Regions from separate parts of the Pseudomonas vanderleydeniana genome, predicted to be linked through region 2. Evidence: riboswitches for the same ligand, from Rfam matches in the RefSeq annotation. Region 2 holds a riboswitch; the other holds the start of a gene.
The links. Region 2 has a riboswitch for cobalamin ahead of HU752_RS17115 (CbtB domain-containing protein). Riboswitches for the same ligand answer to the same signal wherever they lie in the genome.
Positions count from the first base shown of each region.

Region 1: linked by a shared signal. The riboswitch ahead of cobO (cob(I)yrinic acid a,c-diamide adenosyltransferase) and the one ahead of HU752_RS17115 (CbtB domain-containing protein) in region 2 are both predicted to bind cobalamin.

Region 1 is NZ_CP077093.1:5,722,054-5,725,259, forward strand. Features, by position in the region: gene HU752_RS25665 (cobyrinic acid a,c-diamide synthase CobB) at 1-1,238, opposite strand, end outside; gene cobO (cob(I)yrinic acid a,c-diamide adenosyltransferase) at 1,235-1,846, opposite strand; cobalamin riboswitch at 1,930-2,149, opposite strand; gene HU752_RS25675 (DMT family transporter) at 2,323-3,206, shown strand, end outside.
Region 2 is NZ_CP077093.1:3,795,680-3,798,885, forward strand. Features, by position in the region: gene HU752_RS17105 (response regulator) at 1-819, opposite strand, end outside; gene HU752_RS17110 (response regulator) at 1,077-1,433, shown strand; cobalamin riboswitch at 1,564-1,790, shown strand; gene HU752_RS17115 (CbtB domain-containing protein) at 1,888-2,073, shown strand; gene HU752_RS17120 (CbtA family protein) at 2,084-2,791, shown strand; gene HU752_RS17125 (cobalamin biosynthesis protein) at 2,788-3,206, shown strand, end outside.

The sequences.
Region 1 (3,206 bases), 1.9 Mb from region 2:
TAGGAAGCGGTCGTACGCCCCTGACGATAGACCGCCTCGGCGCCTCGGCCACCATTGGGGCTCTGCCCACGGGCAATCGGCGTCAGATCGGTGCTGGTCAACGAATGGTGATACGTATGGCCGCGCAGCGATCCTTCCGGCAACTCCACGGCCTGCAGGGCCAGCGCGGCCAGGCGCTTCTGCATCACCGCCTCGCCCGCCAGCAGCCCGAGCAGTTCGGCGCGCTGGCCGTCGACATCGGTCAACGCTTCGAGCAGGTAGAGCATGCCGCCACATTCGGCGAGCAGCGGCTTGCCCGCGGCGTGGTGCGCTCGGATCGCCGCCAGCATCGGCTGGTTCTGCGCCAGCGCCAGGTGGTGCAGCTCCGGGTAGCCACCCGGCAGGTACAGGCTGTCGACCTCGGGTAACGCGCTGTCGTGGATCGGCGAGAAGAAATGCAGCTCGGCGCCCAGCGCCCGCAGCAGATCCAGGTTGGCACCGTAGATGAAGGCAAAGGCCTCATCGTGGGCGACGGCGATACGCACGCCGGCCAACAGCGGTTCGACGCTGGCAGAGGGCGGTGCCGCAAATTCGACTGGCGGCGGCAGCGCGACTTCGCAACTGGCCCCCAGGGCCTCGGCAGCGACATCGAGGCGCCGATCGAGGTCATTCAGCTCGCTGGCCTGGACCAGCCCAAGGTGGCGGCTCGGCAGCTCGATCCCGGTTTCGCGGGAGAGCGCGCCGTACCAGCGCAGGCCTTCGGTCAGGCTGCCTTCGAGCAATTGCGCATGGCGCACGGTACCGACCCGGTTCGCCAGCACCCCGGCAAACGGCAGGTCCGGCTGGTAGCGCGCCAGTCCCAGGGCCAGGGCACCGAAGGTCTGGGCCATGGCCGTACCGTCGATCACCGCCAATACCGGCACGCCGAAATGCCGCGCCAGGTCGGCACTCGACGGCGTCCCGTCGAACAGCCCCATGACGCCTTCGATCAGGATCAGGTCGGCCTCGCCCGCCGCTTCCCAGAGCAGCCGGCGGCTTTCCTCGGCACCGACCATCCACAGGTCGAGCTGGTACACCGGCGCGCCACTGGCGCGTTCGTGAATCATCGGGTCGAGGAAGTCCGGGCCACACTTGAACACCCGGACCGTGCGCCCCTGGTTACGGTGCAGGCGCGCCAGGGCTGCCGTCACCGTGGTCTTGCCCTGGCCGGAAGCCGGCGCGGCAATCAGCACCGCCGGGCAATGACGCGCCTGACTCATAGCTCGATGCCTTTCTGTGCCTTGATCCCGGCCTGGAACGCATGCTTGAGCAAGCCCATCTCGGTGACGGTATCGGCCAGGTCGATCAGCTCCGGCTTGGCGCCACGACCGGTCACCAGCACATGCTGCATCGGCGGACGGGCCTGCAGGTCACTCAGCACCTGGTCCAGATCCAGATAGCCGTGCTTGAGGGCGATGTTCAGCTCGTCGAGCACTACCAGCCCGATCTCCGGATTGGCGAGCATTTCCCGGGACACCGCCCAGGCGGCTTCGGCGGCGGCGATGTCACGCTGGCGGTCCTGGGTCTCCCAGGTAAAGCCCTCGCCCATCACATGGAAACGCACCTGCTCGGGGAAGCGGCGGAAAAACAGCTCCTCGCCGGTACTGTTGCGGCCCTTGATGAACTGCACCACGCCGCACTGCATACCGTGGCCCATGGCCCGGGCGAGCATGCCGAAGGCCGAGCTGCTCTTGCCCTTGCCGTTGCCGGTCAGCACCAGCAACAGGCCGCATTCGTTCGGGGCATTGGCGATACGCTCGTCGATCACCGCCTTCTTGCGCTGCATGCGGGCCAGGTGGCGTTCGTCGCGTTCGGGGGACTCGTTCATGGCAGCTCTCCGTTGGGGCTGGATAAGGCAAACGGCGGGCAGACGGAGGCACGGCCAAGGCCGTCCAGCATCGCCCACCGTGATGCTGTGGAATGGATCAGGCCGGTCTCCGGACTCATGAGCGGCGCGAACGCGGGACCGCGCACCTTCCCATGCCATCGGCACAGTGGCGAAAAGCGCAGCCTTGACTCATTTACCGTTGCGGGGGCAGTGCCGGGATCGCACCTGCCTGAGGGCTCACCGGCTTCCCTGTTTCACTCTGTCGACGCCAGGTCACAGAGCACCTGAAACAAACCGCGAAGGTTAGAGGGTTGGGGGTGGAGCGTCAATTGAAGCCGACCGTCTGTACCCGATGGCCAGGGGTATTAACCGGCGAAATGGGGCCTGCGAGGAAAACTCATTTCTCGCGATGGTCCGCGTGGGAATAACGTATCCCGACAGTAAAGAAACAAGAGCGCCAGCATGAGGACTCAGCCATGCCTGAAGTCGTTCCGATCCTGTCACTGCTGGGCGGTGCCGCGCTGCTGGGTGTCGCACCGGTCATCGTCAAGACATTGCCCTTTGAAGCCGAGGTTTCGGCGTTCTATCGGGTCCTGCTGGCAGTCCCATTCATGTTGCTGTTCTGTGCACTGGCACCCACACAACTGTCGCGCCTCCCCAGAACCGGGCGTTTCTACAGTCTGACCCTGCTGGCAATAGTGCTCTTTAGCGCCGACCTGGCGGTGATGCATCTGGCGATCAGATATACCGATGTCGCTATCGCTAGCCTGCTGACCAATTGCGCACCGTTTTTTGTCGTACTGATGGGTACGGTCGGTATTATCGACAAACCCAGGAAAATCGAATTGCTGTGCCTGTTGCTAGCCATCACCGGCCTGTACGTGCTGTGCATCAAAGAAAAACCCATAAGCCGTGATCATGCGGGAGAAGCCCTTGCTCTGCTGGCCGCATTCTTTTACGCAGCCTATATAGTGAGCATCAAGAAAGTCAGGCAATACGAGTGCACGCCGACCTCGATCATGCTGCTGATCACGACCGGCTGCAGCCTGCTGCTATTTCCGCTGTTCATCATGTCAGGCGCTCCGCTCCCCCATGAGCTCTCGACTTGGGCGCTGCTGCTGGCCCTGGCACTGTGTGGTCAGGTGTTCGGACAGTTGCTAGTGACCCTGGCCCTGAAAAGACTCGCGGCCTCGTTCAGCTCGTTGATACTGCTCTTGCAGCCGGTGGTTGCTACAGCGCTGTCCTGGTCCTTACTCGACGAAGTGCTCACGACCACCCAGCTATCAGGCATGACAATCATATTGCTGGCCATCACCGCCAGCTCCCTGTCTTCCGGCCAAACGAAACAGCAGGGATCTAC
Region 2 (3,206 bases):
CACGGCACAATCCAGGTATTGGGAGCAGAACTGCAGGATGTTGCGCCCCAGTGGGCCCAACCCCAGTTGCCCCAGCATCTGCGAGCCCAACTCATTCTGTCCGCCACGCAGCCAGGCCTGCTTCTCGAGCCGCTCCGAACTCTTGCGTTGCGACTCGAGGGTTTTCCCATAACTATTTGAAAGATCTAGTAAATTTTTTCTTCCAACATAGGCCAGCAGCGCGCTCAGGCCCAGTACGAAGACCAGGTAGACACCAATGATCCAGATGGTGGTATGCCTGACATCCTCATTGCGAGCCAGGCGCAGTTGCTGCTCGGTGTCGATGGCGTTGGTGTACTCGTTGCGAATCTCGTCGGTCAGGCGCTTGCCCCGGCCAGCCTTGATCGCCTCGCGATAGTCGCCCTTGCTACGCTGCAGATCGATCATCGACTGCGCGTATTCGGTCCAGGCCCCCTGCAGGGCCTCGATACGCCTGAAGCGATCGACCTGCTGCGGATTATCCCCCACCAGCTGCTGCAGGCTACGCAGTTCGGCAATGATCTTCGGCTTGGCGACCTCATAGGGATCGAGGAAATGCTCGTCGCCCGTGATCAGGAACCCGCGCATGCCGGTCTCCAGGTCGACCGACAGCGTCATCGCCTCGTTGACGTTGTTGATCACCCGGTCGGTGTGCTGCACCCACTGGATCACCGAGAGCAGATAGGTGATCAGGGCCACGAAGAAAACGGCACTGAGTACGCCCACCCCCAATGGCAGGCTGATGTTGCGGCTCAAGAGTTTGCGAAAACTGCTCTCATCAACCGAAGACGGTGAATTCATTTCGGGCCCCGGAGGAAGTCTTGAAAATTAAGGAGTTTGCCGTAATTCTGAAAAAAGGATCCATTTTTCTCACAGCGTAGAAGGCATTTTCTCGCCTCGCACTGCACAGCATCAACCAGACCGGCTATCCTGCCACACTTATACAGCCAATGTTTTTTTGTACAAGAAATAGAACTTGTACCGATTCGCCGCTTACCAATACAAGACAAGGGACAGGCAGCCTCCTGTTCCCGCTTTCACTTTTCGGGAAAACCGCCATGTGTGCAGCCAGCTCCACCATCCTCGTCGTCGAAGACGACACCATTGTCCGCATGCTGATTGTCGATGTGCTGGAGGAACTGGAATTCAAGGTACTGGAGGCCGGCAGCAGTGACGAGGCCCTGGAAATCCTCAACGACCCGGCCATGCCGATCGACCTGCTGATGACCGACGTCGGCCTACCCGACATGGATGGCCGCGAACTGGCGAGCACGGCGCGCCAGGCTCGCCCCGAACTGTCGGTTCTGTTCGCTAGCGGCTACGCCGAAAGCATCGAGGTGCCCGCCGGCATGCAGGTGATCGGCAAGCCCTTCTCCATCGACCAGTTAAGGGACAAGATCAAAAGCATAATATAACTTTTTGTTTTTATTGATTTTTTTATTCTAGAATTCACTTTAAGTTCAGCCCACCCCTCATTCATGCCTGCGCATCCATGACGCCTTGACCGCGCTCGGTTCAGTTGACGCACGGACACACGGCATGGTTTCCTAGCCGCCTGTTCTGGGTGCCCTTCACAGGGTGAAACGGGAAACCGGTGCGTCGGCGGATGATGATTCATCACGCCAGGCAAGTCCGGTGCTGCCCCCGCAACGGTAAGCGAGAGAAGCGTCGGATCCACTGTGCCACTCGGCATGGGAAGGTGATGCTGGAAGGTTCAAGCCACGCTCGAACCCCTCGCGAGCCCGGAGACCGGCCCGGAAAAATCGAATGACAAACCTGCGGTGGGCAGGCGCTGTTGAAACCTGCGGACCCGTTCCGACAGGTTTTCTTGCGCTTGGCCGCCCGCTGAAAATCGCAGAGGGAAGCGCCATGTCCATTACTACCGCCAGCCATAGCGGCACGACTACATCGACTCGCACTCAACGCCTGGTTGCCGCCATCGGTGCCAGTGTGCTCGGCGTGCTGCTGGTTTACTTCGCCGGTTTCTCGCATATCGATGCCGTCCACAATGCGGCCCATGACACGCGCCATAGCGCCGCCTTCCCGTGCCATTGAGACAACCGACATGATCCAGCGCATTGCCCGAACCGCCGGTTTCAGCGGACTGCTGGCCGCCCTGCTGCTGACCCTGCTACAGAGCTTCTGGGTCGCGCCACTGATTCTCGAGGCGGAAACCTACGAGAAGGCGCCTGCCAGCGAAGCCCATGAACACACCGATGCCGCCCTGGCCGGCCACAGCCATGAACACGATGCAGAAGCCTGGGAGCCTGAAGATGGCTGGCAGCGCGTGCTGTCGACCACAGGTGGCAACCTGGTAGTTGCCGTCGGCTTCGCCCTGATGCTCGCCGGCCTCTATACCCTGCGCGCACCCAATCGCACGTCCCAGGGACTGCTCTGGGGCCTGGCCGGCTATGCCACCTTCTGCCTGGCGCCCACCCTGGGGCTGCCGCCAGAGCTGCCCGGCACGGCCGCCGCGGACCTGCTGCAACGGCAGATCTGGTGGGCCAGCACCGCAGCGTCCACCGCCGTGGCCATCGCCCTGCTTGTGTTCGGTCGGCATTGGGCACTCAAGTTGCTCGGCGTGGCCATTATCGTGGTTCCTCACGTGATTGGCGCACCACAGCCGGAAGTACATTCGAGCCTTGCGCCGCCCGCACTGGAAGCGCAGTTCAAGATCGCCTCGCAATTGACCAACGCCGTCTTCTGGCTGGCCCTGGGCCTGGTCAGTGCGTGGCTGTTCCGTCGCAAGAACGACGATCAGTACCCGGCATGACAACTCCCGACGCGAAACCGACCTTGGCGGTTGGTTTCGGTTGCCGACAAGGTTGCGAAGCCCCGGTGCTGCTGCAGTTGCTGGAACAATCGCTGCTGGCCCGGCGAATCGACCTGGCCAGCATCGCAGGCCTGGCCAGCATCGACGGGAAACGCCACGAGCCGGGACTGATTGAACTGGCCCGGCACCTGCAACTGCCATTGGTGTTCTTCGAGGCCGCGGCCCTGCAGCCGTATGAGCCTCGCCTGAGCCATCGTTCGAGCCTGGCTTTTGCCCGCACCGGCTGCCACGGCGTGGCCGAAAGTGCCGCGCTGGCCCTGGCCGAACAGCTGGGCCAGGCCCCGGCCAGTCTGCTGATTTCACGCCAAAAGCACCCGCAGGCTACCTTTGCGCTGGCCTGGACCGGGCAAAACCC